2 regions of the Bacillus altaicus genome follow, and region 2 is predicted to be linked to the other one. Evidence: predicted binding sites of a transcription regulator. Region 2 holds the regulator's gene; the other holds the start of a gene.

Region 1 (16,631 bases), 980 kb from region 2:
CGTCCGCTATTTATGGGGCTAATTGTAGATAACCTTATTCAGCGGGAGTTAAAAGGTGCGTATGTATATATTGCTTTGTTTGCAGGGAGCCGCTTTTTGATGTGGGTGAACAATCTTTTATTTGATTATGTAAGCTCAAAAGCAAGTCAGCGAATATTACGAGAGAAGCGTATAGACTTATTACGTCACTTTTTTTCATTACCGTTTGAAGAAAGTGAGAAGGTAAAACAAGGAGAGCTAGAAACATTAGTCGTTTCTGATATTCCAAATTGGGTAAGGTTATATGGATCTATATTAATTGAATATATTCATGCACTTGCGCAATTTATTGGTGCGTTTATAGCGCTACAACATATAGATATACAATTCATATGGTGGGTAACTCCGTTTTTATTTTTAAGTGCAATTGTTCCAATGCTTATGGGGAAAAAAGTAAGAAATATTGCGAGTATTGCTCAAAAGAATCATTCAAGTGTTGTAGAGATGATGTCACAGTTTGTAAAAGGTATACAAGATTTGCGTAGTTTACAAAAAGAGAGCTGGGCAATTAGCTTATTTAAAGGAGTGACAGTAAAATCTTATAAAACAGAAGTAAAGAAGACGATGTTGCAACAGTGTATTGGGATAGTTGGAACGGTAATAGAAACAGGCGCATATGTAGTCGTTCTTATTATAGGTGCACAAAAAATAATGAAGGGGGAAATGGAAGTCGGTTCGCTTGTGGCGGTATTAGCTACAATTGAGATGTTATTTTACCCTGTTCGTTATGCAAGTGATTTATTGATGATGACACAAGTTGCTATCGCTTCGGCCAGTCGAGTTTTTGGCTTTTTAGATATACCGGCTGAATACAGAAATGTAGAGAGAGCGATGGGAATGAAATTAACAAATGTTTCATTTCAAGAGAACGGTGAAGAGAGAGGTAGAATTAAAAATATTCATTTGCAAATTAATCCTGGCGAACTCGTTATCATTGTGGGGGAAAGTGGTGCAGGTAAAACGACGCTTTTAAAATTAATTACGGGTTTATATAAACCATCTAATGGTGGTATTGCTTATTACGGAAATAAAGCTAGCATGACTACTATGTGGCAGGAACCTCGATTTTTTCGAACGACAGTAAAAGAGAATATGTATTTTGGGGGAAAGGTCTTAGAAAAACAGTTAGAAAAAAATATTGAACTTGTAAATGCGAAGCCGATTATTAGGAGTTTATCTGAAGGTATTCAGACTGTACTACATAAAAGCGGTGAAGAATTTTCGGGAGGAGAGAGAAAGCGTCTTGCGTTATTGCGAGCGATTGTATCAAATCCGAATCTCATTATTTTAGATGAATCGACTGCGGGATTAGATCCGAGCAATCAAGAAGTGGTTTGGAATATGCTTAAAGGGCTAGGGGGGAATGTAACGAGAATTGTGACGACACATGATATCGAGAGGGCGATGATAGCGGATCGGGTTGTTGTCATGAAGAATGGAATTATTGTGGAATGTGGGAATCCTAGAGAACTATTAAATTGTAAGTCATTGTTTAAAGAGATGCTAATAAAAAGATAAGAGCTATATAGCGCTCTTATCTTTATTCACTCTTATTAAGTTGGTACGTATATGATTCAGTATCGCTAGTACTAAACTCTTTGACTAGAGTAAGTTCATTTGTATCCGGATTATATTTGAAGATTTTGACCGTATGTTCGCTACTTAGTGATGGATTATATTCTTGAATAGCAAATGTATTTTCAGCAATCTGTGTCATATTACTGGTGGAAACATTTTCTATGGAATCATGATTTGTAGAAATTTCAACGACTCTTCCACCGTTGAAAAATAAGAGGACGATTACTAAAATAACTAAACATATTCGTATATAGCGAAGTTCTTTACTTATAGGATGTTCTCCCAAAATAATCATCCTTTCTGTAACTATTGTATAGAAGTGGTGGTGATAGTCATTGTAAAGAAACTAACAATACCGAGACCAGCTAAAAGGATAAATGAGATTAAAGCGATATAGAGACAAATACGTCCAACTCGCTTTTTTTCAGGATCTTTACTGAAGAGCGAGATGATCCAAGTGATAATCCCGATTGGGGAAAATATAAAACTAAGAATATATAATAGTATTTTTTCAAATAAATTCATAAAAATCCCCCTTTTTGAAAGCTCTACATGTGCAGTTTTCTTCGTATTAGCGCTGCTGTTATGTAGGAAAGTACAGAATAAACAGCACTATAAACAATCCAAGCGTCTGAGTTTTGTAAAGCTAGGTGTATATCAAATCCAGAGACGATAATGAAAAATATAAGTGGAACAGTAAAAGAAATAATAATTGCAGCCTATTTGAATTTGTATAGCAAGCCGCTAAAACAAACACATAGTAATGGTAAAGTGAAGAAAACAAAAGTGAAAGGGTTGATAAGTAATTGTAAAATACATATCACCTCGCAATTTTTATATATATTTCTAATTATATGATAAAAAGGAAAATATTTCATCTTAGTTAAAAATATTCCGACTATTTTGAATGTGAATATTTCCAAGCTTGTCCGTATAAGCTAAAATAAGGTATATAGTATTTTGATGATTATGTTATAAGAAGATAAACACGTTAGGGTGATATAAAATGTGGCGGAAGCTTACGATTATTGTAGTGTTACTTTGTTTAGCGGGATATGCAGCTTATGATCAGTTTGGTAAAAAAAATCAAGCGGTACAAGGGAAGCAAGAAAAAAGTGAAGCTGTTATGAAAGAGATGATTGCAAGGAACGGTATTGAAATAGGGAAGAGTGCACCTGATTTTGAATTAACGAAGTTAGATGGAACAAATGTAAAGTTATCAGATTTAAAAGGAAAGAAAGTGATTTTAAACTTTTGGGCAACGTGGTGTGGCCCATGTCAGCAAGAAATGCCCGATATGGAGGCCTTTTATAAAGAGCATAAGGAAAATGTAGAAATTTTAGCTATTAACTATACTCCTTCAGAAAAAGGGGGGGGAGAAGAAAAGGTAAGCAACTTTGCGAAGGAAAAAGGAATTACTTTTCCTATTTTATTGGACAAGAACATTGACGTGACAACAGCATATAAAGTGATTACGATCCCAACCTCTTATTTTATAGACACAAAAGGGGTCATTCAAGATAAGTTTATTGGACCAATGACACAAAAAGAGATGGAAAAAAGGATTGCTAAATTAAAATAATGGTGAAAAGGTAGAGGTGGAAAGTTATCATTTCTGCCTTTTCTTTTTCGCGTAGTGATAGCAGCATGTTATGATAAAAGAAATATAAACGTTTAGAGATAAAGGAGTGTATGGAGTGGGGAATGTATCCTTACCGTTAGATTATGTTGTAATTGATTTTGAAACAACAGGATTTAACCCTTATAATGATAAAATTATTCAAGTAGCAGCAGTGAAATATCGTAATCATGAACTAGTAGATCAGTTTGTTTCCTATGTGAATCCGGAGCGTTCAATTCCGGACCGAATAACGAGTTTAACAGGTATTACAAATTATCGTGTTTCAGATGCACCGACGATTGAAGAAGTATTACCTTTATTTTTAGCATTTTTACATACAAATGTAATTGTCGCTCATAATGCATCTTTTGATATGCGTTTTTTGAAAAGTAATGTAAATATGCTTGGGCTACCGGAGCCTAAAAATAAAGTGATTGACACTGTGTTTTTAGCAAAGAAATATATGAAGCACGCGCCTAATCATAAACTTGAAACGTTAAAGCGAATGCTTGGAATTCGCTTAAGTTCTCATAATGCATTTGATGATTGTATTACGTGTGCGGCAGTTTATCAAAGATGTGCATCTATTGAGGAAGAAGGAAAAAGAAAAGTGCAGAAAGAAGTGCTTGATGAAACGGTAGCATACGAAGCAGTAAAAGAAATTCTTATGCGAAATAAACGTGATATCGAATGGATTCGCTGTATGAATGTCGGGAGCTATTTAGATATAAAAGCTTTTTACCCAATTATTAGGATGAAGGTAAACGGGCGAAAGAAATATGTGTTAACAGAAAAAATGGAAGACGATGTAATTGGTATTTGTACGAGCTTAACGTGTGAGGCAGCATTGAAAAGTGAGATTGGCAACACGAGAATTATGATTGACATTGTAGAGGACATTTTCAAGCTAGAGAGCTACATTTTAGAAGAATACGATTCTGTATTGCGAGCACTGCATGAATATAGAGTGAATGAAGAAGATGCTGATGAAGAAATTAAAAAATATTTAAATATAATGATGTGAAAAAATCCCATGCGTAATATTTGCGTATGGTTTTTTTGTTAAAACATAAAATTTTCTTGCAAATCTGATTAAAGAGTTTTTCATTTGCTCATACTATGTAATAAGAAAACGTAGAAGAAAGGGTGAGCAGCATGAGAAGAAGTCGCCGTAGATCGTTTGAAGAACTTGTAAATGAAAATAAACAACAATTATTAAGTGATCGTGATGCAATGGATCGAATTGAAAAACGTATTGAAAAACGTTATGCAATGAAACTTTTTAAGCAGGCTGAATAATTCTTAACACTAGTACGATACTAGTGTTAAGGAGGCGATAGTAATGGGTAATCCGAAAAAGAATTCAAAAGACTTTGCACCAAATCAAATTGGAACACAATCGAAAAAAGCTGGTGGGAATAAAGGAAAGCAAATGCAAGACCAAACTGGTAAGCAACCGATTGTTGATAACGGTTAAAAAAGGAGAATGTTATCATTCTTCTTTTTTGTGAGGGAATTAAAGATATATTTTTAACAGGAATATGAAAAAAGGGCTGACTTTCGTCAGCCTTTTTTCGTGATTGTAAAGTTTTCCACGAGTAAACGCCAATTTTGTGGGAATGGTAGACCAATCTTCCAATAGCTAATGCCGCCTATTCCTTGTTCTTTCATTAAATTAAATTTACTTTGAACGGACCGTGAATCTTCAAACCAAACTTCGTGTTGTACGCCGTTTTCGTCAAAGTAATTGAAATGAGGAGCTTGAGCCGTGAAATCATAGCGGATAGGAACATTGTATTTACGAGCTAGTGCAACAGCTGCAACAGAGCTAATTGCTTTTGCAGGTGGATTTCCTTGTTTGAACGGCAGTTTCCAATCGAAACCGTATAAATTTTGACCCATCATAATTTTTTGTGGTGGCATTTGAGATTTTGCATATTGAAGTACCTCTTTCACAGGACCAATAGGAGAAATCGCCATCGGTGGCCCGCCTTGCCAACCCCAGTCGTATGTCATAATGACGACAAAATCAACAATTTGTCCTTGTGCTTTATAATCATGAGCTTCAAAAAATTTCCCTTTTTGATTGGAACTTGTTTTCGGTACAAGCGTTGTACTTAATGTGTACCCGCTAGGTAAGCGCGTTTTTATATTTCGTAAAAAACGATTATATGCTTCGCGATCTTCAGGTGCTACATTCTCGAAATCAAAATGAATATCTCGCATGCCGTATTTTTCAGCTGTTTGCAAAATGTTCGTAATAAATTTGTTTTGAATCGTTGCGTCGCGTAAAAAAACAGATGCCAGTTCGGTACTGAAATTTCCATTTTCAATATTTGTAATAACGAGCATAGGGATGGTTTTCCCTTGCGTTGCAATATTAGCGATTTTAGCTGTTTCTGTTGGTTCTTTTAAAGTGCCGTCTCGTTTTGCTTCGAAGCTGAAGTAGGCTAAATATGTTAAAAATGGATTAATAGCACGTGTAGCATTTACTAAACTTTCTTTGATCGGTATTGTTGAAGGTTGTAAATAAGCGATGGATTCTACTGCTCGTTTTGTTCCTTTCGGTATATATAATTGTTGTCCGACATGAAGAATAGATTTTAATGAAAGGTTATTAACTTTAGCTAAACTGGCGAGAGGAACGCTATATGTTTGAGAAATTCGATAAAGGCTGTCACCAGGCTGTACATAATAGTTATTGCCTTTTGTATTAACGATAAGTGCCTGACCAACAACGAGTGTTTCGGCTGGGTTTAGTCCATTGTCTTTTACAATTTCTTCAGGTGTAGATCCATATTTTGATGCTAAACTATAAACACTATCACCGCTACGAACAGTTACAATTTGAATCATGTGTTTGCCCCTTTCAGTAAAAGATTCACTGTTTTTATTTTATTTTTGATTCCACTGTATTATGATTAAATGTATGCAAGGTAGCAGAAGTGAAAGAAGGCGAATAGAAATGTTTGTAGCAGAACATGAAGTTGAAATCCGCTATGCGGAAACAGACCAGATGGGTGTTGTTTACCATTCAAACTATTTAGTGTGGCTGGAACTTGGGCGCACGAAACTTATACAAGAATTAGGATTTTCGTATGTTGAAATGGAGAAAGAGGGAATTATCTCTCCTGTATTAGACTTGCAAATTTCATATCGTAAAGCGATGCGTTACGGTGAAAAAGCAATTGTGAAAACGTGGATTGATACTTTGAGCCCGCTTCGTGTTGTATATGGTTATGAAATTTATAACGGTGATGGCGAGCTTTGTATTACTGCAAGTACAACGAATATTTGTGCGAAAAAAGAAGGGTTCCGCCCTGTATCATTTAAAAAATTATATCCTGAGTGGTATGCGAAATATGAGGAAATTAAAAAGAAATAAAAAAAAGCGTGGCAGAAGCCACGTTTTTTTTATTTTTCATAATTAAATTGAGGGAAATCATCACCGTCGTTAAGTGTAACTAATAAATTATGTCCATCGAAGAACCACTCATCATCGCCTTCAATAAAGAAGTTAATACCTTCTTCTTGCATTTGAACAGCAGGGTGCGCAGGATCATCTTTACGAATACCTAAAGAAAGTCCTTTTTGCACAGTACTGCAACCACCGTATTGTACGAAAAAGCGTATTGTTTCACCTGATTGTAAGTGTAATTCGTTTTTATACCATTGTGCTGCTTCTTTTGTTACGGAAAGATTCATGTATAGTTCCTCCAAATTATGTTGCTTTTTCTTTAGTATAAAAAATAACGCAAAAAGACGCTATTAATATGCTTCACGTTTTCTTTTTGCGTTATGTGGGTTACAATCTTATTTTTGCTTTTTTGAAAAATTTGCTTTTGGTTCAGTTTTATTTATAATTCGTCCGATATTTGCACGGTGTTTATAAATAACCATACCTGCTAATAAACACATCGCAATAATGAAGATTCTATCCCCGCTAACAATGGATGCAATAACAGCAACGATAGCTGTTATCATAGAAGAAAGTGATACGTATCTTGTTGTAAATAAAAGGCTGAAAAAGACAACAGCTAATATTGCAAAAACAACTGGTGAATAGCATAATAATACCCCGGCAGAAGTTGCAACTGCTTTCCCCCCGCGGAATTTTGCGAAGATCGGATAGACATGTCCAAGAACAGCGGCTAATCCAAACCATAGTGGGTGAATATCTGCCCCGAAAATAATCGGTAGAGCTGTTGCTAATGTACCTTTTAAAATGTCAGCAATTGTTACGATAAAACCTGCTTTTTTCCCTAATGTACGGAATGTATTAGTTCCGCCTAGATTACCGCTTCCATGCTCACGAATGTCGATTCCATAACCGATTTTTCCAACGACTAATGCAAATGGAATCGAACCGAGCAAGTAGGCAACGATAAATAAAAGATATGTAATAATCATGAGTTCAGTCTCCTTTATACAAATGTGTTGATAAAGGGTAAAAAGAGTTTTTCCCGTATATTGTACCATATATTTGTAAAGAGCACATTTCTTTTTTATAAATGAAAAAGTCATTAATTTTTAAAAAAACTTTCACAGGAATGTTACATTTTTCACAGGAACAGAAGAACTATATGTTGTATGATTTTAATCAAAAGACAACAACATGTTGGTGGAGGGTTATGAATGTTGAAACAAAATGTACGTGGAGAAGAATTAATGAAAGTATTTGAGACAATTATTCACGGTAATGAACAAGATTTAATGCAGGAAAATGCAAATGTAGATGGCCGATCTCCAATGGGAGTAATGGGAACGTTCGCATCTGAGAGCGCAAAGTATTATGCAGTAGAAAAATTATTATCAGATCAAGTGAAAAAAGCGATAGATCAAAATATATTATATCCACATGATTTAGATTTTTATGCAACAGGAACGACGACTTGTTCGCAAATTCCGTTAGCGCAAATGCTTGCTAACGGTTTTCATACTGGACATGGACATATGAGACAACCGCAAGATATTAAAAGTGCGTTGGCGCTTTCTTCAATTATTTTTCAGGCGAATCAAAATATGCAGCACGGTGGTCAATCGTTTGCACTCTTTGATATTGATCTAGCTCCATATGTGAGAAAAACAGTAGAGAGACATAAAAAACGATTGCAGTCATATCCGCTTACGAAAGAACAAATAGAGGGATTTGCATGGAAAGAAACAGAAAATGATACGTATCAGGCGTGTGAGGCTTTCGTTCATAATTCAAATAGTATGCATAGTAGGGGGGGGGGACAAGTACCGTTTATTTCTATTAACTACGGAACAGATACATCGAAAGAGGGACGGCTTTTAATTAAGCAACTTTTAAAAGCGACGCAAGCTGGACTTGGTAAAGGGGAAACACCGATTTTTCCTATTCAAATTTTCAAAATGAAAAAAGGCGTGAACTTTGAAGAGTGTGATCCGAACTATGATTTATTTGAATTAGCGTTAGAAACGACAGTTGAGCGATTATTCCCTAACTTTTCGTTTTTAGATGCCCCGTTTAATGCTGTGTATTATGATGGTCGACCTGAAAGTGAAGTATGTTATATGGGGTGTCGTACTCGTGTTATGTCTAATATACATGGGGAAGAAACAGCAATTGGAAGAGGGAATTTATCGTTTACTTCTATTAATTTAGTGAAATTAGCGCTAATTAGTGGTTCAAAAGAAGCATTTTTTGAAGCGCTAAGTTATTATTTAGATTTAGGCGTTAAGCAATTATTAGAGAGATTTGCTTATCAATGTACAAAGAGAGCAAGAGATTTTCAGTTCTTATATTCACAAGGTGTATGGCGTGGTGGAGAAACGTTACAACCTGAAGATGCTGTGGCGCCGATTTTAAAACAAGGGACGTTAAGTCTTGGCTTTATCGGTCTTGCAGAATGTTTAGTAGCGTTAACAGGAAAGCACCATGGAGAAAATGAAGAATCGTGGAAGCTTGGATATGAAATCATTTCCTTTATGAGGAAGAGAATGGATAAGGCTACGGAAAAACATCAACTCAATTTCTCTGTAATTGCAACGCCAGCAGAAGGGTTATCAGGAAAGTTTGTGAAGAAAGATAGAGAAGAATTTGGTGTAATTAGCGGTGTGACAAATCATAATTATTATACAAATTCGTTCCATGTACCGGTGTATTACAATATTCAAGCTATAGATAAAATCCGATTAGAAGGACCGTTTCACGCTCTTTGTAATGGCGGACATATTACGTACATTGAACTAGATGGTGCAGCTGTGCATAATCAAAAGGCGTTAAAGCAAATTGTACTAGCGATGGCGCAGTACGGAGTAGGATACGGCTCAATTAACCATCCTGTCGATCGTTGTAAGTGTTGTAGTTATCATGGCATTATCGGGAATGAATGTCCGAGCTGCGGAAATGAAGATGAGAATGAAATAGAAAGAATTCGCCGCATAACAGGATATCTTGTAGGAGATATGTCAAAGTGGAATAGCGCGAAACGTAGTGAAGAGATGGATCGGGTGAAGCATAAATGAAAGTTATGAATATCATTCATGATAGTGTAGTAGATGGAGAAGGGTTGCGGACAGTCGTGTTTTTTGCGGGCTGTCCGCATCGTTGTATCGGTTGCCATAATCCGAAATCATGGAATGTTTGCAATGGAACTGAAATGACGGTAGAAGAAATTGTGAAAGAGATTGAAAAAAATTCATTAACCGATGTAACATTTTCAGGTGGAGATCCATTTTTTCAAGCTGCTGAAGTGAAAAAAGTAGCAAAAGCAGTGAAGGATTTGAGAAAAAATCTATGGATTTATACAGGTTACACGTTAGAAGAGATACAGAGTGCTCAAAATAATGATATGATAGAATTGTTACATTATGGGGATGTTTTGGTCGATGGAAGATTTGAACTTGATAAAAAAGATTTAACACTTCCATTTCGCGGAAGCTCCAATCAACGTATTATTCGATTGAATGAGTAAAAAGGCGGGATAGGTTATATGAATAAAACAGTATTACTTGTTGAAGATGAAAGAAGATTACGTGAAATTGTTAGTGATTATTTTCGTAATGAAGGCTTTGAAGTAATCGAAGCGGAAGATGGAAAAAAAGCGCTAGAATTATTTGCTGAACATACAATTGATTTAATTATGTTAGATATTATGTTACCAGAAATAGATGGTTGGTCTGTTTGTAGACGAATTAGAAAAGAGTCAGCGGTACCAATTATTATGCTGACAGCACGTTCTGATGAGGATGATACATTACTAGGCTTTGAACTAGGTGCAGATGAGTATGTAACAAAACCTTTTAGTCCGAAAGTGTTAGTAGCTCGTGCAAAGACGTTATTGAAACGTGCGGATGGAGCGATAGGAGTATCAGAAGAAAATACTATGTCATTAGCTGGAATAGAAGTGAATCGACTATCTAGAACAGTTTTAGTAGATGGAGAAGAAATTATATTGACACATAAGGAGTTTGAGCTTCTCGTTTATTTAATGGAGAACAAAGGAATTGTGTTGTCACGCCAACATCTATTAGATCAGTTATGGGGATATGATTACTACGGTGATGACCGAACGGTTGATACACATATTAAAAAACTGCGAAATAAGCTAGGAGATAAGGCGAAGCATATCGGCACTGTTATTCGAGTAGGTTACAAATTTGAAGAATAACCTTTAAGTTACTATGCATCCCGGCTTTGCGATATAGCAAATTTACACTCTCCTTTGTAGGTGAAATGTACAAAAAATACTTTTCTTATCTACAATGATAGATAGGAGTATTTTTTAAATTGGATTTCACGATGAGTTCACAAGAAGGACACAAACTGTGACTATACTGAAAGTACGAATTCACCAGAGAGGGGAAATAAAAAATGGGATATTACGACGGACCAAATTTGAATGAAGAGCATAGTGAAACGAGAGAAGTGAGAAAATCAGGCAGTAAAAAAGGTTATTTCTTCACAGGTTTAGTGGGAGCTGTAGTCGGGGCGGTTTCGATTAGTTTTGCAGCACCTTATATGCCATGGGTGCAAAATAATGGAGCTGCAGTTTCATCATTCAATTCTAATAAACAAGTAGAAGGTACTGTAGTTCCTGTTGTCAATAAATCAAAAAACGAAACTGATTTGCCAGGTATGGTTGAAGGTGCAAAGGATGTTGTTGTTGGTGTAATTAATATGCAACAAAGTATTGATCCGTTTGCAATGCAACCGACAGGTCAAGAACAACAAGCTGGTTCAGGATCAGGTGTTATTTATAAAAAAGCAGGAAATAAAGCATATATCGTAACGAACAACCACGTAGTAGATGGAGCGAATAAACTTGCTGTGAAACTAAGTGATGGAAAGCAAGTTGATGCAAAATTAGTTGGTAAGGATCCTTGGTTAGACTTAGCTGTTGTTGAAATTGACGGATCTAATGTAAATAAAGTTGCAAGTCTAGGTGACTCCAGTAAACTTCGTGCTGGTGAAAAAGCGATCGCAATCGGTAACCCACTTGGATTTGACGGCAGTGTAACGGAAGGTATAATCAGTAGTAAAGAACGCGAAATTCCAGTTGATATTGATGGGGACAAACGCCCAGATTGGCAAGCACAAGTTATTCAAACAGATGCAGCGATTAACCCTGGTAATAGTGGTGGTGCATTATTTAACCAAAACGGTGAAGTAATCGGTATTAACTCAAGTAAAATTGCGCAGCAAGAAGTTGAAGGAATCGGATTTGCAATTCCGATTAATATTGCAAAACCAGTCATCGAATCGCTTGAAAAAGATGGAGTAGTGAAACGTCCAGCTCTTGGAGTAGGTGTCGTTTCATTAGAAGATGTGCAGGCTGCAGTAAACCAATTAAAGGTACCTAAAGAAGTAACAAATGGCGTTGTACTAGGTAAAATTTATCCAATATCACCGGCAGAAAAAGCTGGTTTAGAGCAATATGATGTTGTAGTAGCATTAGATAATCAAAAGGTAGAGAATGCTCTTCAATTCCGTAAATATTTATATGAAAAGAAAAAAGTAGGCGAGAAAGTAGAGGTTACATTCTATCGCAATGGCCAAAAAATGACGAAATCAGCTACGTTAGCAGATAATTCAGCTACAAAGAATCAATAAATATAAACTTTAATCAGTGGAGAGTTCTCTTCCTTCTGCTTATTAGCGTACATCAATCGGAATAAAAGAAAGTCTCTTTCATGTTGAAAGAGACTTTCTTTATCGGATATAATAAAGGTATAGGAGGGATTAATTATGACAATTGAAAACCCAACTCGTACGGAAATTGGTGAAGTATTGAAGAAAAGTAAAACGATTGCAGTTGTTGGATTATCAGATAAGCCAGAACGCACATCATATATGGTTTCAAAAGCAATGCAAGATGCTGGGTATCGCATTATTCCAGTAAATCCAACAGTAGATGAAGTACTCGGAGAAAAGGCGGTTTCTTCACTGACGGATATTAAAGAACATGTGGATATCGTAAATGTATTTCGTCGCTCAGAATTTTTAAAGGATGTTGCGAAAGAGTTTGTAGAGATTGATGCAGATGTTTTCTGGGCACAACTAGGAGTACAAGATGAAGATACATATAAACTTTTACAAGAAAAAGGCTATACAGTAATAATGGATCGTTGTATTAAAGTAGAGCATGTAATGACAAAATAGTATAGACTTTAAAGATAGAAAGATTGATTCAGCCCTCGCTTTTTACATAAGTAGGGCGGATGAACGAGGTGTTCATCATGAGATTTTTTAAAGGCTGTTTTTGGGGATTGTTACTTGTTATCCCGTTTTGGATATTGATCATTTGGATCATGAAAAAGGTCTGGAATGTATAATATTGGAATGCATATCCATTTCTCGTTGACAAACGATTATTTTTCTGAAATAGTAGCCTAGAGGAATCCTTGTGAAAAAAACAAGGATTTTTCTATTGAAAATAGTATATAAAAGAGATAAGATAACTTGCCAAAACTATAGTCGAGGCGTTATTCTATAATAGAAACATATGTTCTTATTTGATTAGGAAAGGGGCAAGGAGTTTGGCGAAGCATCAGTTCCAATACAATGAAGATGCAATTCAAGTGTTAGAAGGACTTGAAGCCGTTCGAAAACGCCCGGGTATGTATATCGGGAGTACGGATAGCCGTGGATTGCATCATTTAGTATATGAAGTAGTAGATAACTCCGTTGATGAAGCATTAGCGGGATTTGGCGACGAAATTTCTGTCGTAATACATAAAGATAATAGTATTAGCGTAATTGATAAAGGGCGAGGAATGCCTACGGGAATGCATAAGCTTGGAAAACCGACACCTGAAGTTATTTTAACTGTACTTCATGCTGGTGGTAAGTTTGGCCAAGGAGGCTATAAAACGAGTGGAGGTTTACACGGTGTTGGGGCATCAGTTGTAAACGCCTTGTCAGAATGGCTAGTAGTAACGATTAAGCGTGATGGTAGCATTTATGAACAACGCTTTGAAAATGGTGGTACTCCTGCAACGACGTTAGAGAAAATCGGGAAAACGAAAGAGTCTGGTACAACGATGCACTTCAAACCAGATACAACTATTTTCAGCACAACAAATTATAATTATGAAACATTATGTGAGAGATTACGTGAATCTGCATTCTTATTAAAAGGAATGAAAATCTCGATAAAAGATGAACGTAATGATTTAGAAGATGTGTTTCATTATGAAACAGGAATTGAGGCTTTCGTTTCATACTTAAACGAAGAGAAAGATTCAATTCATCCAGTTGTATATTTCTCGGGTGAGCAAAATGGAATTGAAGCAGAGTTAGCGTTTCAGTTTAATGATGGTTACTCAGAAAACATTCTTTCATTTGTAAATAATGTACGTACAAAAGACGGTGGTACACACGAAGCTGGATTTAAAACAGCAATGACACGTGTGTTCAATGAGTATGCTCGTAAAGTTTCTTTATTAAAAGAAAAAGACAAAAATTTAGAGGGTACAGATATTCGTGAAGGATTAGCTTCGATTGTTTCTGTACGTGTACCAGAAGACGTACTCCAGTTTGAAGGGCAAACGAAAGGGAAACTAGGTACAAGTGAAGCTCGTTCTTCAATTGATGCAATTGTATCTGAGCATTTAGCTTACTTTTTAGAAGAAAACCCAGATGTAGCTACACTTCTTGTGAGAAAGGCGATTAAAGCAGCGCAAGCACGTGAGGCTGCTCGTAAAGCGAGAGAAGAAGCGCGTACTGGTAAGAAGAAGAAAAAATCAGAAGGTACTTTAAGCGGGAAGTTAACACCTGCACAATCACGTAATCCTCAGAAAAACGAATTGTATTTAGTAGAGGGTGACTCGGCTGGTGGTTCAGCAAAGCAAGGGCGAGATCGCCGTTTCCAAGCGGTGCTACCATTACGTGGTAAAGTAATTAACACGGAAAAAGCAAAGCTTGCTGATATTTTTAAGAATGAAGAGATCAATACGATTATTTACGCAATTGGCGGCGGCGTAGGGAATGAGTTCGCTGTTGAAGATATTAACTACGATAAAGTTGTTATTATGACCGATGCAGATACGGATGGAGCACATATTCAAGTGTTACTACTGACATTCTTCTACCGTTATATGAAACCACTTATTGAAGCTGGTAAAGTATTTATTGCACTTCCACCTTTATATAAAGTAAGTAAAGGAAAAGGGAAAAGTGAAGTAATTGAATATGCATGGTCTGATGAAGAATTAGGTGGTGTAACGAAAAAGGTCGGTAAAGGCTATATGTTGCAGCGCTATAAAGGACTTGGCGAAATGAATGCCGATCAATTATGGGAAACAACGATGAACCCTGAAACACGTACATTAATTCGTGTGAAAATTGATGATGCATCAAGAGCTGAGCGCCGAGTTACGACATTGATGGGGGATAAAGTAGAACCTCGTCGTAAATGGATTGAGCGTAATGTACAATTTGGTATGCAAGAAGAAGGAAATATTTTAGAAAATGAAATGATTATGGAGACGGAGGTGGAATAACATGCAGGCAGAGAAGTTTCATGACCTCCCGCTTGAAGACGTGTTAGGTGACCGCTTTGCACGTTATAGTAAATATATTATTCAAGACCGCGCGCTTCCAGATGCGCGTGATGGTTTAAAACCGGTACAAAGACGTATTTTATATTCTATGTATGTAGAAGGAAACGTACATGATAAAGCGTTTCGTAAATCAGCTAAAACAGTAGGTAATGTTATCGGTAATTATCATCCACATGGTGATTCCTCTGTATATGAGGCGATGGTCCGTTTAAGTCAAACTTGGAAAGTACGTAATGTTTTAGTTGAAATGCACGGAAATAACGGTAGTGTTGATGGGGATCCAGCAGCGGCAATGCGTTATACGGAAGCACGTTTATCACCAATCGCATCTGAGTTATTACGTGATCTTGATAAAGAAACAGTAGAATTCGTGTCAAACTTTGATGATACGAGTGAAGAGCCTGTTGTATTACCGGCAATGTTCCCGAACTTATTAGTGAACGGATCTACAGGGATTTCCGCTGGTTATGCAACAGAAATTCCACCGCATCATCTTGGAGAAGTAATTGATGCTACAATGATGCGTATTGATCAGCCAAATAGTTCTGTGGAGGACTTGTTAACAGTTATTAAAGGACCAGATTTCCCTACAGGTGGTATTATACAAGGGATAGATGGCATTAAAAAAGCGTATGAAACAGGTAAAGGTAAAATTATTATTCGCGGAAAAGCAGAGATTGAAACGATTCGTGGCGGGAAGCAACAAATCGTTATTACAGAAATTCCGTATGAAGTAAATAAAGCGAATCTTGTTAAGAAAATGGATGAATTACGTATAGATAAAAAGCTAGATGGAATTGCTGAAGTACGTGATGAGACAGATCGTACAGGTCTTCGTATCGTTGTAGAATTAAAAAAAGAAGCGAATGCTGAAGGTATTTTAAATTATTTATATAAAAATACAGATTTACAAATTCCATACAACTTTAATATGGTAGCGATAAATAATCGTCGTCCGACACTTATGACATTACCTAAGATTTTGGATGCATATATTGGGCATCAGAAAGAAGTTGTTACGAGACGCTCACAATATGAATTACGAAAAGCAGAAAATCGTCAACATATTGTAGAAGGTTTAAAGAAAGCATTATCAATTTTAGATGAAGTGATTGAAACGATCCGTGGGTCTAAAGATAAGCGTAATGCGAAAGATAATTTAAGTGCGAAATTTGGATTTACAGAGGCGCAGTCAGAAGCAATTGTTTCACTGCAATTATATCGTTTAACGAATACAGATATTACAGCACTAGAGCAAGAAGCAGCTGAACTCAGTAAGAAAATTATAGAGTTACAGTCGATTCTACAAAGTGAAAACAGACTTTTTCAAGTTATTAAAACAGATTTGAAGAGAGTAAAGAAA
Region 2 (16,631 bases):
TATTACGACGGTTCTTCCCGCCAATTGGGATTGGCTTCGCTAAATATTTAATTCGTTCCATAATACGGGCCGCTTTCATCTCTTCTGCTTCACCGCGCTGTGTATACGTTAAATGATGTTCCAACTGTTTGAAATCAAAGTTAGATGTAAAGAACGTCGGTAAGTTTTCCAACATACGGAACTGTAAGATTGCACCGAGTACATCATCACGTACAAAACTTGACATCGCTTCTGCCCCGATATCATCTAACATTAATACTTGTACACGTTTGACAGCATCAATCTTTCCGCTAATCGAATTATCTTGAATCGAACTTTTGATTTCACGTAAAAATTCAGGGAAGTATACGAGCATCGAACTAATTTTCTTTCGCGCAAGCTCATTTGCAATTGCCCCTAAAAGATACGTTTTCCCTACACCAAATTTACCGTACAAATATAAACCTTGTGCTTTTTTACCTGGTTCGTATGTGTTTAAAAATTCATTCGTTGCACCTATTGCATCAATACGTGCATCTAAATCTGAAGGGTCTAAATTTTCCATAGTTGCCTGCAAAATGTCAACTGGCATATATACACTTTGAACAAGTTTTTCATATTTTTTTCTCTCATCATATGCTACTTTTCTAATACAACGATCGTATTGAATATCAATCATCTTACCTTGGATGACGAGCTTCGGCTCATATCCTTGTAGCATATTTTTACATGACCCTAAATCTGGACAATCCGCACACCCTACACTTTGTCCAATATATTCATATAACTTCACAAGACTTCGTTCAATCATAGAAGTCGTTACTTCACCTTTATGTTCGTCTATAAATTCTTTCACACGAGGGTGCGCCATCACTTCTGCCTTTAAGACTTCATATCTATTTTTAAAGTTTTTATTTTCCATTAATTTCGTAAATGAATTTTGAATATGCTCCATTTTCTCACCTCAAAGAGCGTTCATTTTCTTTTATTAATCACGCTTATATTTTTTCAATACTTCTTCTAATCGTTTCCGTTCATCTTCTAACGTACTTGCATCTTTTTTCGCACTTACGTCATTTTTTACAGGTTCTTTCTCTTCTTCTTTCGACTCTTCTTTAAGCCAATCTGGTACCATTTCTTTTCTCACTGTTTTCTTCGCTGTACGACCTTTTTTCTTCGTCTCAGCCCACTCTTGATATTGACGATTCTCTTCTTTCGCTAGCGCCATCGCCTCGCCTACTGTACCAACCTTTTTTCGCGCCCAATGTCCAGCAATCTTCTCGACATACGTTTTAGCAAGCTTCATATCTGAGCGTAGCATAACGTAATATATAAGTACATTCACAACCCCTGGCGTTAACTTTTGGTTTATCATTACATCCTCAACGATTTGCAAGTCCGCTTTCGTCGCCTCTGCACCGCCTGAAATCTCTTTCAATAGTTGTTTTGGCGAGATTTCCTCTAACTGCTTCATTAGCATCTCTTCTTGCGTAGATGGCTCTTTCTCTTTCATTGTACGAGCAGCATGAGGTTGCACTCTTTCACTTAATACAGGTAACGCTTGACCATTTTCGAATTGATACCAATCGCGTGCTCCCTTCCGAAGCCTTTCGATATCAATTGTTTGTATCTCTGTCACTGCGCCAAGAACGATATTTTGCATCGATAACACATCTACACCGTACACATACGCGAGTGTAATGACACATTCTCTCACTTGATCTGTAATCGCCTTTTTAGGAACAAGCGCTGATAGTCCGTCTACAAATAAAGAGAAATCAAAGAAATCATTCCAAACTTTCGGAGCATCCCCATTCTCGTTACTTGGCATAATTGTCGTTTTCGGAATACGCAATTCTTCTTGCGCATATTCAAACTGACCTGGGTTAAACGAATCAAATATATCGTTGAAGGAGCGCGTAACATTTTCATAAGAAGCAAAATCGAATTCTTCTTCTAAGAAATATTGCTTTACTTGGTTGTATTTTGTCCGACTCAAGCGATTATATAAAAAGATACTTAAAACAATATCATCAAAAAACTGCTTCGGAGATAAAGGTGGTTGCAATTCATATATAAACATTCGAATATCTTTTTCTTTCTTAATATATACATTTAAAAGACCAATCGCTTCTAACTTTACTCGTTCCCCATATATTTCAGGAAGTTGCATTTGCATAGTCACCATAAGGGAGTGATGTGTATTCTCTTTTCCAAACACACGATCTTGCTCTAACTCTCCCCATAGTGTCATGTATAAGCTAAAAGCTCTACTACCTATTAACGGCTGATACAACATCGTTAATACTTTCCGGTCGTAATTATGTAACAACCCTTTCGCACTTACTTTATAACGATCAATCGGCAATAGCTCCATCCATGACTGTTTTTCCATTCTTGCTTTTCCTTTCTCTCATCCAATCTAACCTACATTTCACTCGTTCTATCTTTATTATATAATTTATTAGCGAAAAAGAGCTATTAGCTTCCGCTTCTAGCTCTCTTATCTCGTTTACTTACAATATATAAAGGGATTCCTTCTACTCTCTCTCTTTTTGCAGTATATCTTTTAATTCTTCAATAAATACATTTAAATCTTTAAATTGACGATACACAGAAGCAAAACGTACGTAAGCAACATCATCAATATCACGAAGTTCTTCCATAACAATTTCACCAATCATATCACTTTTCACTTCTGATATACCTAAGTTACGAAGTTCACGCTCCACACTTTGGGTTACTTCCTCTAACTGCCTTAAAGATACAGGTCTTTTTTCACACGCTTTAATTAAACCGCGTAAAATTTTCTCTTTATTAAACTCTTCTCGTGTTCCTTCTTTTTTAACAACGATAAGAGGTGATTCTTCTACTCTTTCAAATGTCGTAAAGCGACTTAAACAACTTTCACACTCTCTTCTTCTTCGAATAGAGCGCCCCTCGTCTACCGGACGCGAATCTAACACTCTTGTGCCATTATGAAAACAGGATGGACAACGCAATTCATTCACTCCTTTACACTATAATCTTTATTCTTTCGCTACTCACCTACATGTGACAATATATATACAATATTATATAACTCATTCTTCTATAATGACCACTCTAAGTTATTACATATCGTGATCCTATTTTATATAAACTAAAAAAGAGGTGCATTATACACCTCTTTACATTTTAAATCAATTATGTTCTTTTTTAAAGAGCTTTTGTTTCTCTCTGCTTAATTTCGAAGCTACCAGTGCCTCGAGGAAGCTCGATGCTCTCACGCGTTTTCGCGTTTAAACCTTCTGCAATATATTCTGCAGCAACATTTGGATCAATACGATCCCCACAAGTATAAACATCAATACTTGCGTAACCGTGCTCCGGAAAGCTATGAATTGTTAAATGTGATTCCGAAATAATTACTACTCCACTTACACCTTGTGGTGCAAATTTATGAAAAGCAACCTCACGTACTTCAGCACCAGCTCTTAGTGCTGCATCCACAAATAATTGTTCAATATACGGCATGTCATTAAGCTTGTCGAAATCGCAATCCCAAAGTTCAGCGATTACGTGACGACCCATCGTATCCATAGTATCCATTCTACAGTTCCCCCTTGTAAATTTATTCTAACTGTTCGAATTGAAAACTAATTTGCAATTTGGCTTGCTCCACTACCACGGGGGAAAGTTAGTCCAGAGAGGTCCTAACCCTTTAAGTAGTGACTACGTACCTCAGCTCTTAAGTTTACGAGTGTTAGTATACTTTGTTTATTTTCATTTTGCAACAACAGTTTTTTCGATTTTCTGTCATAATTTCCTCTTTACTTTTCCCTAAAAAAAATAAACGATTCACAAATACAGTAATCACAACGTTTTTTGGTCTGTCCACTATTTGAAAATATACCCATATAATTTTTTTCTTTTCAGAAAAAAATAAAAAAAGAGAGCAAATATTCACTTGCCCTCCCTCTATTTCACTTAAATATGTTGTACATTTTCTTGTTTTGCTAATTCATCAACAACTAACGTTACAAGATCTACAACACGACGAGAGTAGCCCCACTCGTTATCATACCAAGCAAGTACTTTCACTTTACGCTCACCCATTACCATTGTAGATAAACCATCAATAATAGCTGAGTGTGTATTTGTATTAAAGTCGATAGACACTAAAGGCTCTTCGCTGAATTCTACAATTCCTTTTAACGCACCGTTTGCAACAGTTTTGAATGCTTCATTAATATCTTCAACTGTTACATCACGTTTTACGTCTACTACTAAATCAACAAGAGACACGTTTGGTGTTGGTACACGAAGTGCCATACCATGGAGTTTTCCGTTTAAGTGTGGAAGAACTTTTGCAAGCGCTTTCGCAGCACCCGTCGTTGTCGGAATGATAGACTGTCCGCAAGCACGCGCTCTTCTTAAATCTTTATGTGGGTTATCAATATTATTTTGGTCATTTGTATAAGCGTGAACAGTTGTCATTAAACCGTTTTCAATTCCGAACTGCTCATCTAACACCTTTACAACAGGCGCTAAACAATTTGTTGTACAAGATGCATTTGAAATAACGGTATGTTTTGTAATATCTAATTGGTCTTCGTTCACACCAACTACAATTGTTACATCTTCATTTTTACCAGGAGCTGTTAAAATAACTTTTTTCGCTCCAGCTTCAACATGAAGAATTGCTTTTTCTTTCGAGTTGAATTTACCAGTTGCTTCAATTACAACTTCAACACCCAGATCTTTCCAAGGCAATTCCTTTGGATCGCGGTTGTTTAAAAGGCGAATCATTTTCCCATCAACTAGTAGGTGATCTTCAAATGCTTCCACTGTTCCGTCAAACTTTCCATGAACTGTATCATATTTAATTAAATGTGCTAACGTTTCTGATGGATAGCTTGCATTGATTGCTACAATTTCGAATGCGCTTTCTTTTATTGCTTGACGAAATACCATTCTCCCAATACGTCCAAATCCATTAATTGCCACACGAGTCATAATATGTTGTCCCCCTTGAATGCGTTATACTATTTATCTCCAATCCCAATAATAGTATAACACAAAAAGGAGATATGTCACTAAGCATTTTCATTAATTTCGCAATTTTTTAATCAATAATGTTCCATTCTTTCAAAATAGCCGCTAATTGTGTTTTCGCTTCAATAATTGTGCCATCATTATAAATTACTTCATCTGCCTTCTTTACTTTTTCTTCTAGTGGCATTTGAGATTGAATACGCGCTGTTGCTTCTTCTTCTGAAAAGTTATTTCGTTTCATTAAACGTTCCAATTGCGTATTCGGTGTGACTGCTACAACTACAACACGATCAACAAGATTTGTTAATTTACTTTCAAACAAAAGAGGGATATCTAACACAACCGCTTGCATACCTTCTTTTATGTACATCTCCTTTTGTGCATTCATTTCTTCACGCACTGCAGGGTGAACAATTTTGTTTAACTGCAATCGTTTTTCTTCATTATAGAAAACGACACTTCCAAGCTTCGGACGATCCAGCTCCCCATCTTCTTGTAACACTTCCGTTCCAAACACCTCTACAATTTTGTTATATGCTGGTTTTCCTCGTTCTACAACTTCTCGCGCAATAATATCTGCATCAATAACCGGTATACTCATTTCACGAAACATTTCTGATACCGTACTTTTTCCGCTTGCAATGCCTCCTGTTAATCCAATTATTACTGTCATAATAATCCTCCTCATAATATCAAAGGCGCGAAACTAATGTTCCACGCCCCTACTTACATTTTCCAAATTCCAATAATAATGAGTAATACCCCAGGCAGGAATGTGAATTTTTGTAACCATTTCATATTCGATAAAATCGTACCAAGCTTCATTCCAATAAATAAAAATAAAGAACTCATAACCGCGACTAATACCGCCATCATCGCCGGTGCATAACCTAATAAAGATGCACCAATTCCAGCACCAAACGAATCTACAGAAAGAGCGATGCCGAGAAGTAGCGCTTCTCCTGCAGAGATAGTTCCTGATTTATCAAAATCGGCAACAGTCGGCTTCCGCAAAATTTGAATCACTAACCCTAGAGAAGCAATTTCTAACTTCCAAACCTTCTCTTCTTGCTTCGGTTCTTCTTTTTTATCACTTCGAAAAAATTGGTATAATACCCAAATCCCGATTCCAATAAGAACAAACCCACCGATACGCGTTGCGATAACAGGTGAAAATATTTTCGCAATCATATGTCCAATTCCCATGGAAACGAGCATGACAGCCGCTGAACAGATTCCGATAATTATAATTGATTTTAGTGGAATTCTTACACTTCTTAATCCGTATGTTAGCCCCACACTACAGCTATCTAAGCTTAATGTAAAAGCTAATAAAATAAGAGATAAATAAAGATACATCGGTAAGCTCCTCCCTTATACATAGCTCTGCTCTATGTATATGACAAATGCCTATCCGATGTTATCCCTTTTCTATATTCTAGGCTGACAAATTGGGCAGTAATGCGTTCCCCTTCCGCCAACAACTGTTTTTTCTAATAGCGTACCGCAAGTCACACACGGTTCTCCTTTTTTTCCATATACATTTAGAAGTTCCTGGAACGAACCAATTTGTCCTTGCGAATTAATATACGTTCTAATTGTACTTCCGCCTCGCTTAACCGCTTCGCCCAGCGTTGTAACAATCGCCTCGTAAATTCTTTCTACTTCTTCTTCTGTTAAAGATGCAGCTTCTCGTTCTGGATGAATTTGCGAACGGAATAATACTTCATCTACATATATATTTCCAAGCCCCACTAAAAGACGCTGATCTAATAATACAACTTTTATTTTGCGATTTGTCTTTTGCAATCTTTCTTGTAAGTACTGCGGTGTCAATTCAGCATCAAACGGCTCTGGTCCTAAATCAGCAAGAGGCATTTGAGCAAACTCTTCACCTTTCTTAAAGAGATGCATCGTACCAAACTTTCTCACATCTTTATAATGCAATTCAGTTCCATCTGCAAATAAGAAACGCACGTGTGTATGTTTATCAATTGGCTCATCCTCTTGATGAAGTAAAAACTTACCTTCCATACGCAAATGTGAAACAATTACATAGTTTGTTACATACAAAAGCAAAAACTTACCTCTTCGCTTTATATTCTCGATCATCTCGCCTCTTAGCATGTCTTTAAAGATTTCTGCATCGTCCGGTCGTTTCACTATTTTTGGATAAGTGATAATTACATCTTCAATCACTTTTCCCGTTACAAGATTTTCAAGTGTCCGTCTAACATTTTCAACCTCTGGTAATTCCGGCATTTTATCACTTCCTTATTTCGCGTCGTACCAAGTTGGACCGTAAGAATAATCAACTTTTAACGGAACTGCTAGTTCAATTGCATGCTCCATTACTTCAGGTACAAGCTTCTCTAATTTTTCCACTTCTTCTTTTGGCGCTTCAAAGATCAATTCATCGTGTACTTGCAGAAGCAGGCGAGCTTGTAGGCCTTCTTCTTCTAAGCGATCCGCCATAATAATCATAGCCTTTTTAATAATATCCGCCGCACTACCTTGAATTGGTGTATTCATTGCTGTACGCTCTGCAAAGCTACGTAAATTAAAGTTACGGCTCGTAATTTCTGGAATGTAACGACGGCGATTTAATAACGTTGAAACATATCCTTTTTGCTTCGCATCTTTTACAATGTCAGCCATATATTCTTGTACTCCAGGGAAGCTTTCTAAATACCTTTCAATAAATTCCCCTGCCGCTTTTCTCGTGATTCCTAAGTTTTGTGAAAGGCCGTAATCACTAATACCGTATACAATGCCGAAGTTTACAGCTTTTGCTTGTCGTCTCATATTAGATGTCACTTCATCTTTTCCAACACCGAATACATCCATAGCTGTTTTCGTATGAATATCCATGTCATGTTGGAACGCTTCAACTAAACCTTCATCTTTTGCAATGTGAGCAAGCACACGAAGTTCAATTTGTGAATAATCGGCCGCGAACATAATCCATCCTTCTTCTGAAGGAATAAACGCCTGACGAATCTTCCTTCCCTCTTCTAAGCGAATCGGGATATTTTGCAAGTTTGGTTCCGTTGAACTTAGTCGTCCCGTTTGCGTTAACACTTGGTTAAAGCGAGTATGAATTTTAGATGAATCGTCATGTACAACTTTTAGTAACCCTTCAATATATGTAGAGTTTAGTTTCCCTAATTGACGGTAGTGTAAAATCTTCGGAATGATTGCATGATGATCCATAAGCTTGTCTAGTACATCAGCAGATGTAGAATATCCTGTTTTCGTCTTTTTAATAACAGGTAAATTTAAGTTTTCAAACAGAATAACCCCAAGCTGCTTCGGTGAATTAATATTAAATTCCGTTCCTGCAAGCTCATAAATCTCTTGTTCCATTTCCTTTAATCTACCCGCAAGCTCTTCTCCCATATTACGAAGACGCTTCGTATCAACTGTAACACCTTTCACTTCCATGTCAGCTAATACACGAGCAAGTGGTAATTCTAACTCTGTAAATAGTTCATATTGCTCATTCTTTTCTAACTCTTCTACGAATGTTTGCTGCACATCGAATAATACATGCACTTTACGAGCGACATGCTCAGCTACTACCTCTTGCTCAGGAACAGCACGCTTCGCACCTTTCCCGTAAACTTCTTCGTCAGATTTTACCGCATGTGTTTCTTTCATTTTCGCAACAGCGCGGAAATCTTTATCGGTATCAGCTGGATCAAGTAAATAAGCGGCAATTAATAAATCAAAGTCAATCCCTTGAATATCTACACCTTTCCACTTTAGGGCAACGATAGCACGCTTCGCATCAAATGTATGTTTTCTCATCTCTCCATTTGCAATCCACTCTTTAAAAGCATCTGATTTAAGAGCAACATCGGCCGGAATGAAGTAACAACCATTTTCATTTTGAATACCAAAACCTTGAATATCGGCTTTATGATAGTTATCTTCTTGCACTTCAACAATAAGCGCACTATCTTGCTGAAGCATTTCTTCTGTAACTTCTTCTACAATATCAAATATAATATCATCTAATTCAGCTGGAGCCGTTTCCTCCGGCGTAACACCTAATTTATTTAAAAGGGATGTAAATCCTAAATTCTCGAACATTGGAATCAAATCGCTTGGTTCATACCCTTTATATGCCATATCATCTACATGCACAGTAATCGGTGCGTCTGTAATAATAGTCGCAAGTTCTTTACTCATAAGGGCTTGTTCTTTATTCGCTTCTAACTTTTCTTTTAATTTCTTTCCACTCACTTGATCTAAGTTTTCATATACTGCTTCTACCGTTTCAAATTGCGTTAATAATTTAATGGCTGTCTTCTCACCAACACCTGGTACACCTGGAATGTTATCCGATTGGTCTCCCATTAAACCTTTCATATCAATAATTTGCTTTGGTGATAAGCTATATTTCTCAAATAAAGCTTCTTTCGTATATTCATCTACTTCCGTAATCCCTTTGCGAGGAATACATACGAGTGTATTATCTGAAACAAGTTGCAGTAAGTCTTTATCTCCTGAAATAACTTTTACATGAAACCCTTGCTCACTCGCTTCTTTCGCTAACGTCCCCATAATGTCATCCGCTTCATAGTTTTCTAATTCATAGCGCGGAACATTAAATGCATCAAGTACTTCGCGAATAAATGGGAATTGCTCTGATAGTTCAGGTGGAGTCTTTTGACGTCCTCCCTTATAATCACTATACGTTTTATGACGGAACGTTGTTTTCCCCGCATCAAACGCCACAAGCATATGCGTCGGTTTTTCTTCCTCTAATATTCTCATTAACATCATCGTAAAACCATAAATTGCGTTCGTATGTATACCTTTGTCGTTATTTAAAAGCGGTAGTGCAAAGAAAGCACGATACGCGATATTATTACCATCTACTAATACGACTTTTTTTTCCAAACTACAAACCTCCCCATACAAATTTGAAACGATTTTTCCACAGAAAAAAAACCGTTCCTATCCTCTCTCTATATTAACATGACTAATAGAGAGAAGAAAAATAACGGTTTTTTTCTATCATATATAAACAGACTTACATTGGCATAAAAGGGAAGTGACGAGAATAGCATAACTACTCTCGTCCAAAATTACTCCTTGGATGAAGGGGTTTTCATATATTATATTAACAGAGCTTTATTAATATTTAATTAAGCCATTGTTAATATATTGTAAATATCCTTCATCCTATTTTTCAGTAGCTGATTTTGGTAAAACAACTGTAAATGTTGTACCTTCTCCAACCTCACTATCCACCGTAATCGTACCTTGATGTGCTTCAACTAAATGCTTTACAATTGATAAACCAAGACCCGTTCCACCCGTATTTCTACTTCTCGCTTTATCAACTCGATAAAAACGTTCAAATATACGAGGGATTTCTTCTTTACTAATACCAATTCCAGTATCTGATACTTTTATATAAGCATTATATTTATCTTCTGCTAACTCTACAGAAACAATGCCTCCAGCAGGTGTATATACGATTGCATTATTAATTAAATTAATAAAGATTTGTTTCAAACGACTTGGATCTCCAATGACAGAAACACGTTTTAATACATTCACTTGTAAAGAGATTTCTTTTTCACCCGCTTTATTATCAAGCACCATGTGAATGTCTTCAAGAAGCTCCTTCATATCAACCGTACCCATGTTTAATCTAAAACCTTGCTGCTCGATTTTTGACAAATCTAATAAATCTTCAATTAATCCTTGCATACGCTCACTTTCTTTTAAAATGATATGTAAGAAATGTTCGCAGAATTTTTTATTATCCATCGCTCCGTCCAAGAGTGTTTCTGAAAAACCTTTAATAGAAGTAATCGGTGTCTTCAATTCATGAGAAACATTCGCTAAAAAGTCTTTTCTCATTTGTTCTAATTTCTTTAACTCTGTAATGTCATGGAATACGAGAACAATCCCTTTCCACTCATGGTTTGTCCCAATAATTGGTGCTCCGTATACTTCGAAATGCTTGCGCTCAATACCTAGCGGCAATAACATTTGTTTACGCACTTTCACTTCTGTCATAAAAATTTCTTCCACAAGCTCAATAATTTCCGTATGGTGAAACGATTCATAATATAAACGGTCTAAATATTCTTCATCTGTTACGTGGAAAGTCTCCTTATAAGAACGGTTTACAAGGTTTATATAACCACGGCTATCAATTAAAATCATTCCGCTTCCCATATTTTCAATTAATGTGTGCAAACGATCTTGTTGCATTTCTTGTTCGAGTGTCATCTCTTGTAAATTACGAGCTAAAATATTAATTGCTTTACTCAGCATTCCTGTTTCATCTGAATGACTTTCATATGCACGCGCTTTGTAATTACCCTTCGCTAATTCAATTGCAACTTTCGTAACTGATTCAATCGGCCTAATATATTGTCCTGTAATTTTGACACCTAGGAATACAACTACGAGACAAGCAATGACAAATCCGATAATTAATAATCCCCACGTTTTTTGGTGAACGTCCCTCAAAGTATCAATTGTACTTTTCACCAAAATGTATCCTTGTTTCCCTTCTACATCCTGGACGAACACAGCATGATAAAATTCATTCTTTTGATCTGTTTCTTTCGTAATGACTTTATTTTTTTGTTTTCCTGCTTCAGAAGAAAGTTCTTTAATCATCTCTTGATTAAATGTAGATTGTTTCCCACCGCTATATTGAACTTTCTTTTTTTCATCCACAAATATAATAGAAGCTGGTATTTGTTCTTCTAACTTTTCAAATACATACGGCTTTTTTAAAACAGAATCAAACCCTTGCTCCTCTGCTAATACAGCAACATACTGTGTCTCTTTTATCATTCTCTCTTTAGCATGATCTATATAGTAGTTTTCAAATACAGTTTCTAATAATACACCTAGTCCAACTAAAATAAAAACGATAAGAGAAACAAATGTAAAAAGAAGCCTGGAACGAAACTTATTCATCCACTTTTGGCTCCTCTAATTTATAACCTAAACCACGTATCGTTTTAATGTACGTCGGTTTTTTCGTATTTTGTTCAATTTTATCGCGCAAATGGCTAATATGGACATCAACAATTCTTGTATCACCGGCAAAATCATAATTCCATACAGCACTCAATAATTGGTCACGAGTTAATACACGACTTTTATTTTTCGCAAGATAAACAAGTAACTCAAATTCTTTCGGTGTTAGTTCCAGTTTCCTTCCTTGGAAGTACGCTTCATAAAACTCCGGTAAAATTTTAAGCTCTGCAATTTTGATGCTCTCTTCATCTGGCGATTCTGAAACTTTTTCTTCTTGCTGTAATTTCGTGCGGCGCAAAATCGCTTTCACACGAGCAACAACTTCCCTTGGACTAAATGGCTTCGTCATATAATCGTCAGCCCCAAGCTCAAGACCTAGCACCTTATCAAATTCATCATCTTTTGCTGTTAACATTAAAATCGGCGTCATAACACGCTGCAATCGTAATTCTTTACAAACTTCCATACCATCCATTTTTGGAAGCATTAAATCTAATATAATTAAATCTGGGCGTTCTGTTGTCGCTTTTTGAAGCGCCATTTCTCCATCCATTGCTGTTATAACTTCAAACCCAGCTTGTTGTAAATTAAATTCAATTAAAGTTAAGATAAATTCCTCATCATCAACTACTAAAATACGATTGTTCATTCTTTTCCTCCAAGTTATAGACTTGAAACCTTCTTCATCCTAGTATTTTCCCCGTTATTCTCATCATACTAGAAAATAAGGTCCCTCTCAACATTTGACGATAGGGTTTTGTAAAAGATATTAAACAAAAGAACAAATAATATTTTCATATTTTAAGAAAATATTATAAATGTATCAGAAAAACAATTAATTGGATTTTTATTAGATATAAACCCAACCTCTTTTCATTAAAAAACCTTTCACAAAGATTTAAATACAGCATTTAATACACATTCAATAACCATTTCACTTTTATTCAAAAAATATACAGATTTTAAATAACGGAATCTTCCCTTTAAATGTTTTTTCAGAAAAAACATAAATTTTTCTCTTTCAGAATATTGACACAGTCGACTATACATCCTATAATTGCCATATCCTAAAACCAAGGAGTTGACTCGGAAATGACAAAGGATTTAATTCAACTGATTAATGATCTTAATGAAAACTGGGAACTAATCGGAGACTTTTTCGATAATCCTGAAAAAGTAATAGCTACATATGAACTAAGCGAAATCGAAAGACACGCTTTAATTTCTCGTAATTTAGACGATCTTAATCAATTAGGCATTAATGACCAGCTTGCTGTAGGTGCCCTTTCTGGTGCTCATAGTTCAGGCTGCCACATGTAACTTGAAAGTAATCATTTATTCAATTGTCATATACCAAAACCAAGGATTTGACTTGGAAATGACAAAGGATTTAATTCAACTGATTAATGATCTTAATGAAAACTGGGAACTAATCGGAGACTTTTTCGATAATCCCGAAAAGGTAATAACTACATATGAACTAAGCAAAATCGAAAGACATGCTTTAATTTCTCGTAATTTAGACGATCTTAATCAATTAGGCATTAATGACCAACTTGCTGTAGGTGCCCTTTCTGGTGCTCATAGTTCAGGTTGCCACATGTAACTTGAAAGTAATCATTTATTCAATATCATCCAAAAACGAAAAGGCGGCGAATTTCAAATGTCAGGGAATTTAACAAAGTTAATTAATGATCTTAATGAAAACTGGGAACTAATCGGAGACTTTTTCGATAATCCTGAAAAAGTAATATCTACATATGAACTAAGCGAAATCGAAAGACATGCTTTAATTTCTCGTAATTTAGACGATCTTAATCAATTAGGCATTAATGACCAACTTGCTGTAGGTGCCCTTTCTGGTGCTCATAGTTCAGGTTGCCACATGTAAATTGAAAGTAATCGTTTATTCAATACCATCCAAAACGAAAAGGCGGCGAGTTTCAAATGTCAAGGAATTTAACAAAGTTAATTAATGATCTTAACGAAAACTGGGAACTAATTGGAGACTTTTTCGACAATCCCGAAAAAGTAATAGCTACATATGAACTAAGTGAAATCGAAAGACACGCTTTAATTTCTCGTAATTTAGATGATCTTAACCAATTAGGCATTAATGATCAGCTTGCTGTAGGTGCCCTTTCTGGTGCCCATAGTTCAGGCTGCCACATGTAAATAAAGAGCTACCGTAAAACCGGTAGCTCTTTATTCTAAAAATACAATTCATATTTAGGTGATTCCATGGATTATGTTAATAACGTTCTCTTTTTAAATACTAATTACAGTAAAAATAAATTTATATATGCAACAGAAAATGAAAATGGAAACTTTAATATTTTTATGTTTAAAAAAGGTATGGAAATTTCTTGCTTAATCAAAGATATAAAATCCATTAATAATTTAGGATTTTACAGCAATGATAAGTGGTATATATTAACTAACAGAAAACTAGATTTACGCGATTATAAATCTAACCAAATTTCAAAATTAGACTTACATTTTTTAAAACCCGAACAAAAATTACTAAAAGTTTTTGAAAAAGATAACCATAAAATCATTATAATTTCTGTCAATATCGCTAAAAAACTTTTAATTTTACATGAATTAAATATACATAATGGCAACAATAAAATTATATACACTTTTAGCTACTCAGCAATTTTTACTATTGAAGATTTATTAAAAATCACATCAATTTATCCAATAACAAAAATACATAATTTTATAGTACATTTTTTAACTACTATATTGCTTAAAGATGAAATTCTTTTAGATCAGTATTCAGGTGCAAGATTGACTCTAAAAAACATAAGAGGCAGGAGTATTCTGAATTTAAAAACCGAAAATCACAATCTTAATTTCAATTTCAATTATAGCACTATTAATCGTGCCTTTTTCTTATCTAACAAATTACTTCTTATAAATATATCAACAATAACAAAGCCTTTTTCACTAGCAACCTTTAATATTTTCACAAAGGAGATTACATATTTAAATAGGAGTATTAAAACTACATTAGAATTATTAGGCATACAAGAAAAAAAAATAGGAAGTCATTTATACATTACAGAAGATAAAATTCCAGTTATAAAGTTAAAAGAAAAAAACAAAGTAAAATTATATTAATGCTACACGGCGGTCCTTACTATCATTTTGATTTTTCTTATAATCCTCTAGCCGAAAATTTAATTAATAATGAATTTACAGTTTATATGGTTAATTTTTACGGTAGTACAGGATATGGGGAGAATTACAAGAACAAAATACGATTAAGTGCTGGAGAATCAGATTTGCAACAAGTTATAAAAATAAGAAAACATCTCAATAACCTGTATCCTCAAAAAGAAGTTTACGTTTATGGAGAAAGTTACGGAGCATACTTAAGTACCCTTTTATCTTTTCAAAAATATATTCGGATCAAAAAAATTATAGCTTTTGGCACTTTTACAGATATAAGATACCAGATGTTATTTTCTAATTCCATTCTGTTAATGAGAGAATTATTTACCTTAGCCAACATTACAATAAAAAACCCTATTGATTTAGCTCGTAACACAAGAATTATACACGACATAACCTTTATTCATGGGAAAAATGATCAGCATTGCCCCTATCAACAAATAATCAATTTTCAAAATAGTTTAAACACCAAAAACCTTGAGAAAGTAAAAATAGTTACTATAGATAATTTTGGTCATTATAGTCTCAATTCTAAAGAGGATAGATTACTAACTAACCTGATTTCAAAGGAGGCAGCCATAGTTGAATAATAAAAATATAAGAAATCTTCTTAACAGAAAAATCAAAGGTGACCTTACATCAACACTGTTTAAATTTATTAACGCCGTCAAAAAACAAGAAAACAAATCCGTTGAATGGGAATTATTTTATTTATTTATTATAGAATCTTATGCTACCCCCAGATTAAATAGATACAGCGTTTCTCAACTCGGGCTCATACTTAAAGAAGAGGGGCTACAGCCTAGCATATATATTAAACCTTATGCTCACGGCCTCTTTATTCTAGCATTGAAGGACGGCAAAAAAATATATGGAAATCATTTCAATATATAAAAATGAAAGGATGAATTACCTTATGAAGAAAAAAGCAATTAGAACTACTTATAGAAGCACATTAGATAAATTCAAAGTTAATGTTTCATTTGATGAACATTGGTCTTACTATAAAGCAATTGATAATTCCTTACCTACAAGCGGATTCAAAGTACATTTATCCGCTAGCATCACTAATGCAACTACTATCATCGAAAGATGTTTACCTTATTTAATTCATAAAGGATTAAATTTCAAGGCGGTTAGTAATTTAAGGATTTTCGAACTACAAAACAGGGGGATATTTTGGTTTTCACAAATAGGAAAATTAGTAACCATATACCCACGCAATGATCAGGAATTAAACACATGCTTAGAGGAATTAAATTTGTTGACCAAAGATATCAATTCTCCTCTTATACCATCGGACTTTAATTACAAACAAAGTACTGTTGTACATTATAGATATGGAGCTTTTAAACAACTTTATAATAAGGAAAATACCAAAATGTTACTCGAATTATCGAACGGAAGTATATTAG

Evidence for each region. Region 2 encodes NrdR, which represses ribonucleotide reductase genes. Its sites were predicted from a motif close to AACACNATATATNGTGTT; they were not measured.
Region 1: the regulator NrdR is predicted to act here: its motif matches at 7,814-7,831, upstream of ACE38F_RS11305 (anaerobic ribonucleoside triphosphate reductase).

The regions. Positions count from the first base shown of each region.
Region 1 is NZ_CM143394.1:2,137,397-2,154,027, forward strand. It holds gene ACE38F_RS11250 (ABC transporter ATP-binding protein) at 1-1,557, shown strand, start outside; gene ACE38F_RS11255 (YmzC family protein) at 1,580-1,912, opposite strand; gene ACE38F_RS11260 (hypothetical protein) at 1,924-2,142, opposite strand; gene ACE38F_RS11265 (redoxin domain-containing protein) at 2,624-3,199, shown strand; gene ACE38F_RS11270 (3'-5' exonuclease) at 3,315-4,262, shown strand; gene ACE38F_RS11275 (FbpB family small basic protein) at 4,394-4,537, shown strand; gene sspN (acid-soluble spore protein SspN) at 4,581-4,715, shown strand; gene ACE38F_RS11285 (glycosyl hydrolase family 18 protein) at 4,802-6,094, opposite strand; gene ACE38F_RS11290 (acyl-CoA thioesterase) at 6,204-6,623, shown strand; gene ACE38F_RS11295 (HesB/YadR/YfhF family protein) at 6,653-6,943, opposite strand; gene plsY (glycerol-3-phosphate 1-O-acyltransferase PlsY) at 7,052-7,648, opposite strand; gene ACE38F_RS11305 (anaerobic ribonucleoside triphosphate reductase) at 7,874-9,730, shown strand; gene nrdG (anaerobic ribonucleoside-triphosphate reductase activating protein) at 9,727-10,179, shown strand; gene ACE38F_RS11315 (response regulator transcription factor) at 10,198-10,875, shown strand; gene ACE38F_RS11320 (S1C family serine protease) at 11,079-12,317, shown strand; gene ACE38F_RS11325 (CoA-binding protein) at 12,453-12,866, shown strand; gene parE (DNA topoisomerase IV subunit B) at 13,244-15,208, shown strand; gene parC (DNA topoisomerase IV subunit A) at 15,210-16,631, shown strand, end outside.
Region 2 is NZ_CM143394.1:1,157,706-1,174,336, reverse strand. It holds gene dnaI (primosomal protein DnaI) at 1-934, opposite strand, end outside; gene ACE38F_RS06180 (replication initiation and membrane attachment family protein) at 968-2,374, opposite strand; gene nrdR (transcriptional regulator NrdR) at 2,520-2,981, opposite strand; gene speD (adenosylmethionine decarboxylase) at 3,178-3,561, opposite strand; gene ACE38F_RS06165 (glyceraldehyde-3-phosphate dehydrogenase) at 3,949-4,977, opposite strand; gene coaE (dephospho-CoA kinase) at 5,087-5,689, opposite strand; gene ytaF (sporulation membrane protein YtaF) at 5,743-6,375, opposite strand; gene mutM (DNA-formamidopyrimidine glycosylase) at 6,448-7,278, opposite strand; gene polA (DNA polymerase I) at 7,291-9,924, opposite strand; gene phoR (sensory box histidine kinase PhoR) at 10,210-11,973, opposite strand; gene phoP (two-component system response regulator PhoP) at 11,966-12,685, opposite strand; gene ACE38F_RS06130 (hypothetical protein) at 13,129-13,356, shown strand; gene ACE38F_RS06125 (hypothetical protein) at 13,328-13,642, shown strand; gene ACE38F_RS06120 (hypothetical protein) at 13,700-13,927, shown strand; gene ACE38F_RS06115 (hypothetical protein) at 13,984-14,211, shown strand; gene ACE38F_RS06110 (hypothetical protein) at 14,278-15,162, shown strand; gene ACE38F_RS06105 (alpha/beta hydrolase family protein) at 15,162-15,806, shown strand; gene ACE38F_RS06100 (hypothetical protein) at 15,799-16,110, shown strand; gene ACE38F_RS06095 (class III lanthionine synthetase LanKC N-terminal domain-containing protein) at 16,133-16,631, shown strand, end outside.